One region of the Arthrobacter sp. LjRoot14 genome, then DNA from elsewhere that is predicted to be linked to it. Evidence: predicted binding sites of a transcription regulator. Region 1 holds the regulator's gene; the other holds the start of a gene.

Region 1 (3,777 bases):
CGAGGCGCACGAGCTGCAGGACCGGGTAACGGGAGCGGTCTCCGGCCAGCTGTCCGTGGCCATGGTCCACGCCGCCGCTTCCGGCGCCCGGAAGAATACCGGAATCACGGTGGATGCGCTCAATAACGCTGCCGCGAACCTGGAACTGGCCATCGCCGGAGTCCCCAGCGGCCTCCTGCCCAACGGCCTCAACGACGAACAGCTCGACTGCGTGGACCAGCTGCGGGAAGCCTGCCGCGCGGCCCTTTCGGATTCGAAAGGGGACAGCGCGAATACGGCCGACGGCGGTCGCCAGCTTGCGCGCTCACGCCTGATGGTCATCCTCGAGCTCTGTGAACGACTGATCGCCGCCCGGGAAAACCGCGAAGTGGTCTGGTTCTCGCGGAACAGCACCTTTGACCCGCAGCAAGGCTATTCGCAGCCGGACGACGCAGCGCCGGCCTTGATCAACATAGCCCCGTTGAGCGTGGCCGGGAAGCTGCGTGACGGGCTCTTTGCCGGCCACACAGTGGTCCTCACCTCAGCCACCCTCGCGATCGGATCGGCCTTCGAGCCGGCGGCGGGAGGGCTTGGGCTGGTGGGCCCGGGTGCACCCAGCTGGACCGGCGTGGACGTCGGGTCCCCGTTCGACTACCCCAAGCAGGGGATTCTCTACGTCGCCAGCCATCTGCCGAAGCCCGGCCGTGGAACATCCCCCGAAGCGCTGGATGAGCTGGAGAAGCTGATCCGGGCGTCCGGCGGCGGGGCACTGTGCCTCTTTTCGTCGCGGCGGGCGGCGGAGGAAGCGGCTGAGGCGATGCGCCCGCGCCTGGATGTCAGCATCCTGTGCCAAGGCGAATCAACCATGACCGCCCTGGTGCGGCAGTTTGCGGACGAGCCGGACACCTGCCTCTTCGGCACAATGTCTCTCTGGCAGGGCGTCGACGTTCCCGGCGGTTCGTGCCGGCTGGTTGTGATCGACCGGATTCCGTTCCCGCGTCCCGATGATCCGCTGATGACGGCGCGTTCCCGGGCGGTGGCACAGGCGGGCGGCAACGGCTTTATGTCGGTTTCGGCCACCCACGCGGCAATCCGGCTCGCCCAGGGGGCCGGCCGGCTGATCCGTTCCACCGGCGACAAGGGTGTTGTTGCGGTCCTTGATTCCCGGTTGTCCACGGAGCGCTACGGGGGCTTCCTGCGGGCGGCCCTGCCGCCGTTCTGGCCCACCACCGATCCTGCGGTCGCGGTTGCCGCCCTGTCGAGGCTGGCGAAGGCTCCGTCGGCGGCGGCCGCAGGCTGACAACGCGTGCCGTTGCCGGCGCCACCTGACCGTTTCGGGGGCCCGAAGTCGGGTCCCCGGAAGCGGGCTGCGCAGCGGCTACAGCGAACGAAGAACGGACACGACCTTGCCCATGATGTTGGCGTGGTCGCCGAGGATGGGCTCGTACTGCGTGTTCTGCGGCAGGAGCCAGGTATGGCCGTCCCGTTGGCGGAAGGTTTTGACCGTCGCCTCGTCATCCAGCAGGGCTGCCACGATGTCACCGTTGACCGCGTCACTCTGCCGGCGGACCACAACCCAGTCGCCGTCGCAGATGGCGGCGTCGATCATGGAGTCGCCGGTCACCTTCAACATAAAGAGCTCGCCGTGGCCGACCAGCTGCCTCGGCAGCGGCATCACGTCCTCGACCACCTGGTCAGCCAGGATAGGGCCGCCTGCTGCGATCCGGCCGACCAGGGGGACCATGGCCGTATCCGTTGCGGTGGCCAGTTCGGAGACGGCCAATCCGCCGATGGTGCGCAGCCGCGCGGGCTTCTCCACGCCTGAGATTTTGGCAGCACCTTCATCCAGGGTCAGCGGCATGAGTACTTCCATGGCCCGCGGACGCTTCGGATCGCGGCGGAGATAGCCCAGCTTTTCGAGCTGCGAGAGCTGGTGGGTGACGCTGGAAAGGCTGGCCAGGCCCACGGTGTCGCCGATTTCACGCATTGACGGCGGGTAGCCGTTGTCATTGACGGACCGCTGGATGGTTTCCAGAATCTTCTTCTGCCGTACCGTGAGGCCCTTCGGCTTCGCTGGTGACTGCTGGCTCCGCTGCGTAGCCCTGCCGCCGGTGGCTTGTGCTGCCATGTTCGCCAACGCCTTTCCGTTCCACCCGGCCTCCGTGGCTGCAGCTGCCGGGAACTTCCGGCCTGAAAATGTCAGACCCTGCTGATCAACTGCAGAAGTGGTTGATCTGTAGCTCAAACGTAGGCCAGCCCCACAGCTTTTTCAAACATTTGTTCTAGTGAGTCTCGACAATGTTCGTTAATAAGTGCTAGAACAGAACAAGCAAAGTTCGAATATGTGTTCTAGTCCAAAACCCCGTTCGGTCCTATGTTCGAAGACCGGGCGGGCGGATGGCAGCTTCAGGAACATGCCGGGCAGCACAGTCAGGTCCAGGAGGGCTCAGTTCATGTCAGCAACAAGCGCTATTCATGGTTCGCGTTTCAAGGGTTCGGCCGGCCAGGGCCGCGGCCCTCACGCATCGGAGTTTCCGGGTTCCGCCGGGCAGGAAGCCGGGGCTTCGGGAATTCGGGGCTTCAACTGGGAGGAGCGTCCCGCGGAGAAGGCCGTGAAGGCGGCCAAGGCAAGGTCCACGCAGCCGCCGCTCCGCCTGACGCGCAGGGGGCGCATCGTCCTGGTGGGCGTGCCGCTGATTCTGTTGGCGGTGCTGGTGATCTCGCTGGCCGGTTTCCTGAACTCTCCGGCGAAGGCGGCGGATTCCGCGTCCGAGCTGTCTGTGACCCCCACCGTGTCGGTGACGGTGCAGCCGGGGCAGTCCTTGTGGGAGATCGCCGGATCTGTCGCGCCGGAACGCGATACCCGGGACGTTGTTGCCGATATCGTTCAGCTCAACAACCTCGACGGCGGCAGGGTCATGCCGGGCCAGCAGATCTTTGTCCCCTCAAACTAAGGCCCGACACCCTGCGCGGGCAGCGGGCGGAAGCAAGCCCCGGCAGGGCCGGAAGCGTCACAGTTTCGGCGCCCCGGCCACGCTCACTTAAACTATTGAAGTGACTGACCAGCTAGAGCGCCTGAACCGACTTCCCCTCCGGACCAACCTGCGTGGCCTTACCCCGTATGGTGCGCCGCAGTTGGACGTTCCCATTCTGCTGAACGTCAACGAAAACACCCATGGCGTTCCGGCCGATGTCCTTGTGGCCATTTCCGAGGCCGTGACGGCAGCTGCCGCGGGATTGAACCGCTATCCGGACCGTGAGTTCACCGAGCTCCGGGAGCGCCTGGCCGAGTACCTCGGCCACGGTCTGCGGGCAGAGAACATCTGGGCCGCCAACGGATCCAACGAAGTGCTGCAGCAGATTCTGCAGGCATTCGGCGGGCCGGGACGTACCGCACTTGGTTTCCCGCCCACGTATTCCATGTATCCCCTCCTGGCCAGCGGTACCGACACCGAATACATCGTCGGCCAGCGTGCGGACGACTATGGGCTCAGTGCCGAATCGGCTGCCCGGCAGGTCCGGGAACTGCAGCCGAACATCGTCTTCCTGTGTTCACCCAACAACCCCACCGGCACCGGGCTGGGACTGGATGTGGTGGAGGCCGTGTATGCCGCAGGCGAAGCCAGCCAGACTGTCGTCATCGTCGATGAGGCGTACCACGAATTTGCCCACGACGGTACGCCCAGCGCCCTGACTCTGCTGCCGGGCCGTGAACGGCTGATCGTGTCCCGTACCATGAGCAAGGCCTTTGCCCTGGCCGGGGCGCGCCTGGGCTACATGGCCGCTGCGCCCGAGGTT
Region 2 (3,777 bases), 1.0 Mb from region 1:
GTCCACGGCCCAGGCGGGATTGAAAGCGATTTCCCAGCGGAATCCGTCCGGGTCCGCGAAGTATCCGGTGTACCCGCCCCATGGCTGGGTTTTTGGCGGGGCCACCACGGCGGCCCCGGCAGCCTCGGCATCGGCCATGACCCGGTCAACGTCCGCCGCGCTGCCCACGTTATGGCTCAATGTGATGCAGGGGACCCCGGCGGGGCTGTCCACGGCGGCCTCGGCCTGCATCTGGCCGGCATCCCACAGGGAAAGCATGAGGCCGTGGTTTGCCTGGATAAACACCACCTCGCCGGGGACTTCCCGGTGGACCGGCCAGCCGAGGCCGTTAACGTAAAAGTCGCGGGAGGCATCAACACTGCGGACGCCCAATGAAATGAAGTCGACTCGAGGCTGCATTCTTAGATACTGTCATGCACATGCCCACAAATCACGGACACGACAAAGACGCCCAGGCCGACAGGGAGCAGCTCGCAGCTGTCCGAGTGGCCGTCGATGAAGTTGATGAGCAGATTGTTACCCTGATTGCCCGCCGTGAACGCCTGATCCGGATTTCAGGCACGTTGAAGGGCGATGACGCGGAGGTCCGGGCTCCCGGACGGGTGGAGAAGGTCATCGAACATGTCCGCGCCGCCGCCGAGAAGAAGGACATCGACCCGGACATCGTGGAGAAGACCTACCGGGCGATGATCACGGCTTTCACCGAGCTTGAGATGAAAGTGCACAACGCCAGCAACTAGCTGCCGGCAATTAGCTGCTCAGAGGGATTCTTCCACGGGCACGTTGGCCTGATAGTCCCTGCCGTCGGCGTCGCTAAAGGCCGTCATCAGGTGACCCTTTTCCAGGCCCAGGACGGTACTCATGGGAAAGTTGCCGGTAATGGTGTTGCCTGAGTGCGTCACGCCGCTGAGGTCGAAATTCTCCTCTGTTCCGTCGTGGCTGAAGCAGTAGAAGGACACAGCCTCGCCGTTCATGAACTCAATGCCCATTCTTCGTTGATGGGAATGATCCGGCGTGGCCGCGACAAGCCCCACAACGTAGGCGCCCGCCCCGGGGATGTTTCCGTCTATATCAAAAGTCGCCACCAAGGTGGAGTCCTTGGCGGCGATGGCTACGTGCTTCAGGAGTGCGTCATGGGAGCTCATGGCTCCATCCTGCTCCCTGCGCTCCCGTCCGTCCACCCCTGATCGAGGTTTTGTCAGCGCTCCGGCACGGACCAATGATATTCGAATAAATATTCGAATATGAGCGCATGATGGAACGAGGTCGGGCCGGCGGTCCTCTGGCTTCAGGCCGGTGCCACCCGGACTCCATGACGCGCTACCCCGCGCCAGGTCTCAAACCGCCGTGAGGCCGGGCAGGAAGTTGATCCGCAGCGATTCGACTGAATGCTCACGGCCCATCCTTGAGCGCTATGGGTCCTCCGGGTGTCAACAACAACCCCTTATCGCTGGCACCGCTGAAGCCGGGAGACTGCGTGTAGGTTTTGTCCGGGCTCCGGCGTAGACTTGAATTATTCGAAGATATATTCGAACTAAGTATTTCAAATCGAATCAATTCAGTTTCTCCCTGCCAGCGGTGCGATCGCCCGTTCGGGGAGGGGGAGTGCAGTTTCGGGAGGCGCCGATGGGCTTGTTCAGCGAAGGTGTCGACGTCGTCTGCTCACCTGCCGGACAGCCGTCCGCACTCACCTGGGCAGGTCGTCATTACACGGTCTGCGCAGAGCCGGTGCACTGGTTTGAACGCCGCCAGTGGTGGGTCGAGGAAACCCGGGCGCCGCTGGGAACAGGCCCGGGGCTGGTGGATCACGAAATCTGGCGCGTCCAGGTCCGGCCAACCGGCGCCAAGGAACCCCCGCAACCCCATGAAACCCTCACCCTGGACCTGACAAGGAACATCGGAAACGGCCGGTGGAGGCTGCTGAAGATCCACGATGCCCTAAGGCCGCAATCAGCATGAGTTTCACCCATCTTCACGTTTCCACAGCCTTCAGCGCCCACTATGGTGTCTCCTGGCCGGAGGAGCTCGCCCAGGCGGCTGCCGCCGACGGCGCCACTGCGCTTGCCTGCACCGACAGGGACGGCCTGTACGGCACCGTCAAACACCTCAAGGCCTGCATGGCGGCCGGCCTGGATCCCGTCGTCGGGGTTGACCTTGCAGTCTTCGATGACGACGGCGACCTCCGCACCCAGCTCGCCGGCCGCGTCGTCGTACTTGCCCACGGACACAACAACGGCGCCGGCTACCGCGCCCTTTGCCGGCTGATTTCCGACGCCCATGCCCGTACCTCAGGCAAAGCCGGGGGAACGGTTCCCGTGGCGGTGACCCGCGCCGAAATTGCTTCCCGGGCACTGCACCCGGGAACCCTGGAGCCGGTGCTGACGGTGCTGGTGGGACCGGATTCCGACGTCGGGAGGGCTATGGGCGGACGCCGGTACCTTCGCCCCCGCACGCTGTTCAAACAATGGCTGGACGGCATGCCGAAGGGAACCGTGGCAGCCGAAGTGGTGTCGCACCTCAGTTCCCCCGGTGCGCCGCTGAGCACCGCCCATGCGGTGCGCATGCTCAAGCTTGCCGCCGAGCACGGGGTTCCGGCCGTTCTGACCAACGCGGTGCGGTACTGCGCGGAGGACGGCGCCGCCACGGCGGATGTGCTGGATTCGGCCCGCACCTTGAAATCGCTGCCCGAGCTGACAGCGGAGCCGTTGCTGCAGCCCAATGGGCGGGGGTGGCTGAAAACATCTGCCCAAATGCTCGAACTCGGGCAGGAAATCATCCATGCAGCCGGCTACGGCGCCACTGACCTCACGAGGCTGCTAGGCCAGACCGAGGCGCTCGCGGACCGCTGCCGGATGGATCCCGTCACAGATATGGGATGGAAGCGGCCGGTTGTACCTGAAGCATCCGTCATCGGCATCGAAGGCGACCCCCTGGTTGAGCTGACCCTGCGCTGCGAGGCGGGCATCGGCCGCCGGTTCCCGGGGATATCAGGGCGGCCCGAGGCGGAAATGCGGGCACGGCTGGAGCACGAACTGCGGATCATCGCCAACCTCGGATTTGCCTCCTACTTCCTGACAGTGGCCGAGGTTTCCCGGATGATCCTGGACATGGGGGTCAGGGCAGCGGCCAGGGGCTCCGGCGCCTCCAGCCTGGTTAACTACCTCATCGATGTCAGCCAGGTGAACCCACTGCAGCACGACCTCATCTTCGAGCGGTTCCTTTCCCGCGACAGGGCCACCCTTCCGGACATCGACATCGACGTTGAAAGTGCCGAACGGCACAATGTCTACCGGCGGATCTTTGACCGCTTCGGAGCGGAACGCGTCACCCTCATGAGCATGCAGAACGGCTACCGCGCTCGCGGTGCCGTCCGTGATGCCGGCATGGCGCTTGGCATGGACGACGGCGACATCGGCGAGATCGCCAAGCAGCTTTGGCGCTTCTCTGCAAGGAACTTCCGGGAAGCCCTGGTGGAAAAGCCGGAGCTTAGAGAGTTCGCGGGAAGGGTGGAGCAGCGGGATTTCGCGGAAAACCAGCAACTGGACCTGCTCGTAGACTTAACCGAGAGGCTCGACCGCCTGCCGAGGCACATCTCGATGCACCCTTGCGGGGTGATCCTCGGCGATGCCACCCTGCTGGACAGGACACCCGTCCAGCCCAGCGGACTTGGCCTGCCCATGAGCCAGTTCGACAAGCACGACATGGACCCGATGGGCATGCTCAAGCTGGACGTTCTCGGCGTCCGGATGCAAAGCGCCATGGCCTTTGCTGTCCGGG

Evidence for each region. Region 1 encodes LexA, which represses DNA repair genes until DNA is damaged. Its sites were predicted from a motif close to TCGAACANNTGTTCGA; they were not measured.
Region 2: a site for LexA is predicted at 1,518-1,533, ahead of ACSQ12_RS12060 (DUF6504 family protein). Genes of this name have one in related genera too.

The regions. Positions count from the first base shown of each region.
Region 1 covers NZ_CAXURL020000001.1:1,664,561-1,668,337, forward strand. Annotated here, with positions in the region: gene ACSQ12_RS07515 (ATP-dependent DNA helicase) at 1-1,279, shown strand, start outside; gene lexA (transcriptional repressor LexA) at 1,358-2,107, opposite strand; gene ACSQ12_RS07525 (LysM peptidoglycan-binding domain-containing protein) at 2,433-2,933, shown strand; gene ACSQ12_RS07530 (histidinol-phosphate transaminase) at 3,034-3,777, shown strand, end outside.
Region 2 covers NZ_CAXURL020000001.1:2,699,473-2,703,249, reverse strand. Annotated here, with positions in the region: gene ACSQ12_RS12075 (VOC family protein) at 1-399, opposite strand, end outside; gene ACSQ12_RS12070 (chorismate mutase) at 414-740, shown strand; gene ACSQ12_RS12065 (hypothetical protein) at 759-1,145, opposite strand; gene ACSQ12_RS12060 (DUF6504 family protein) at 1,627-1,959, shown strand; gene ACSQ12_RS12055 (DNA polymerase III subunit alpha) at 1,956-3,777, shown strand, end outside.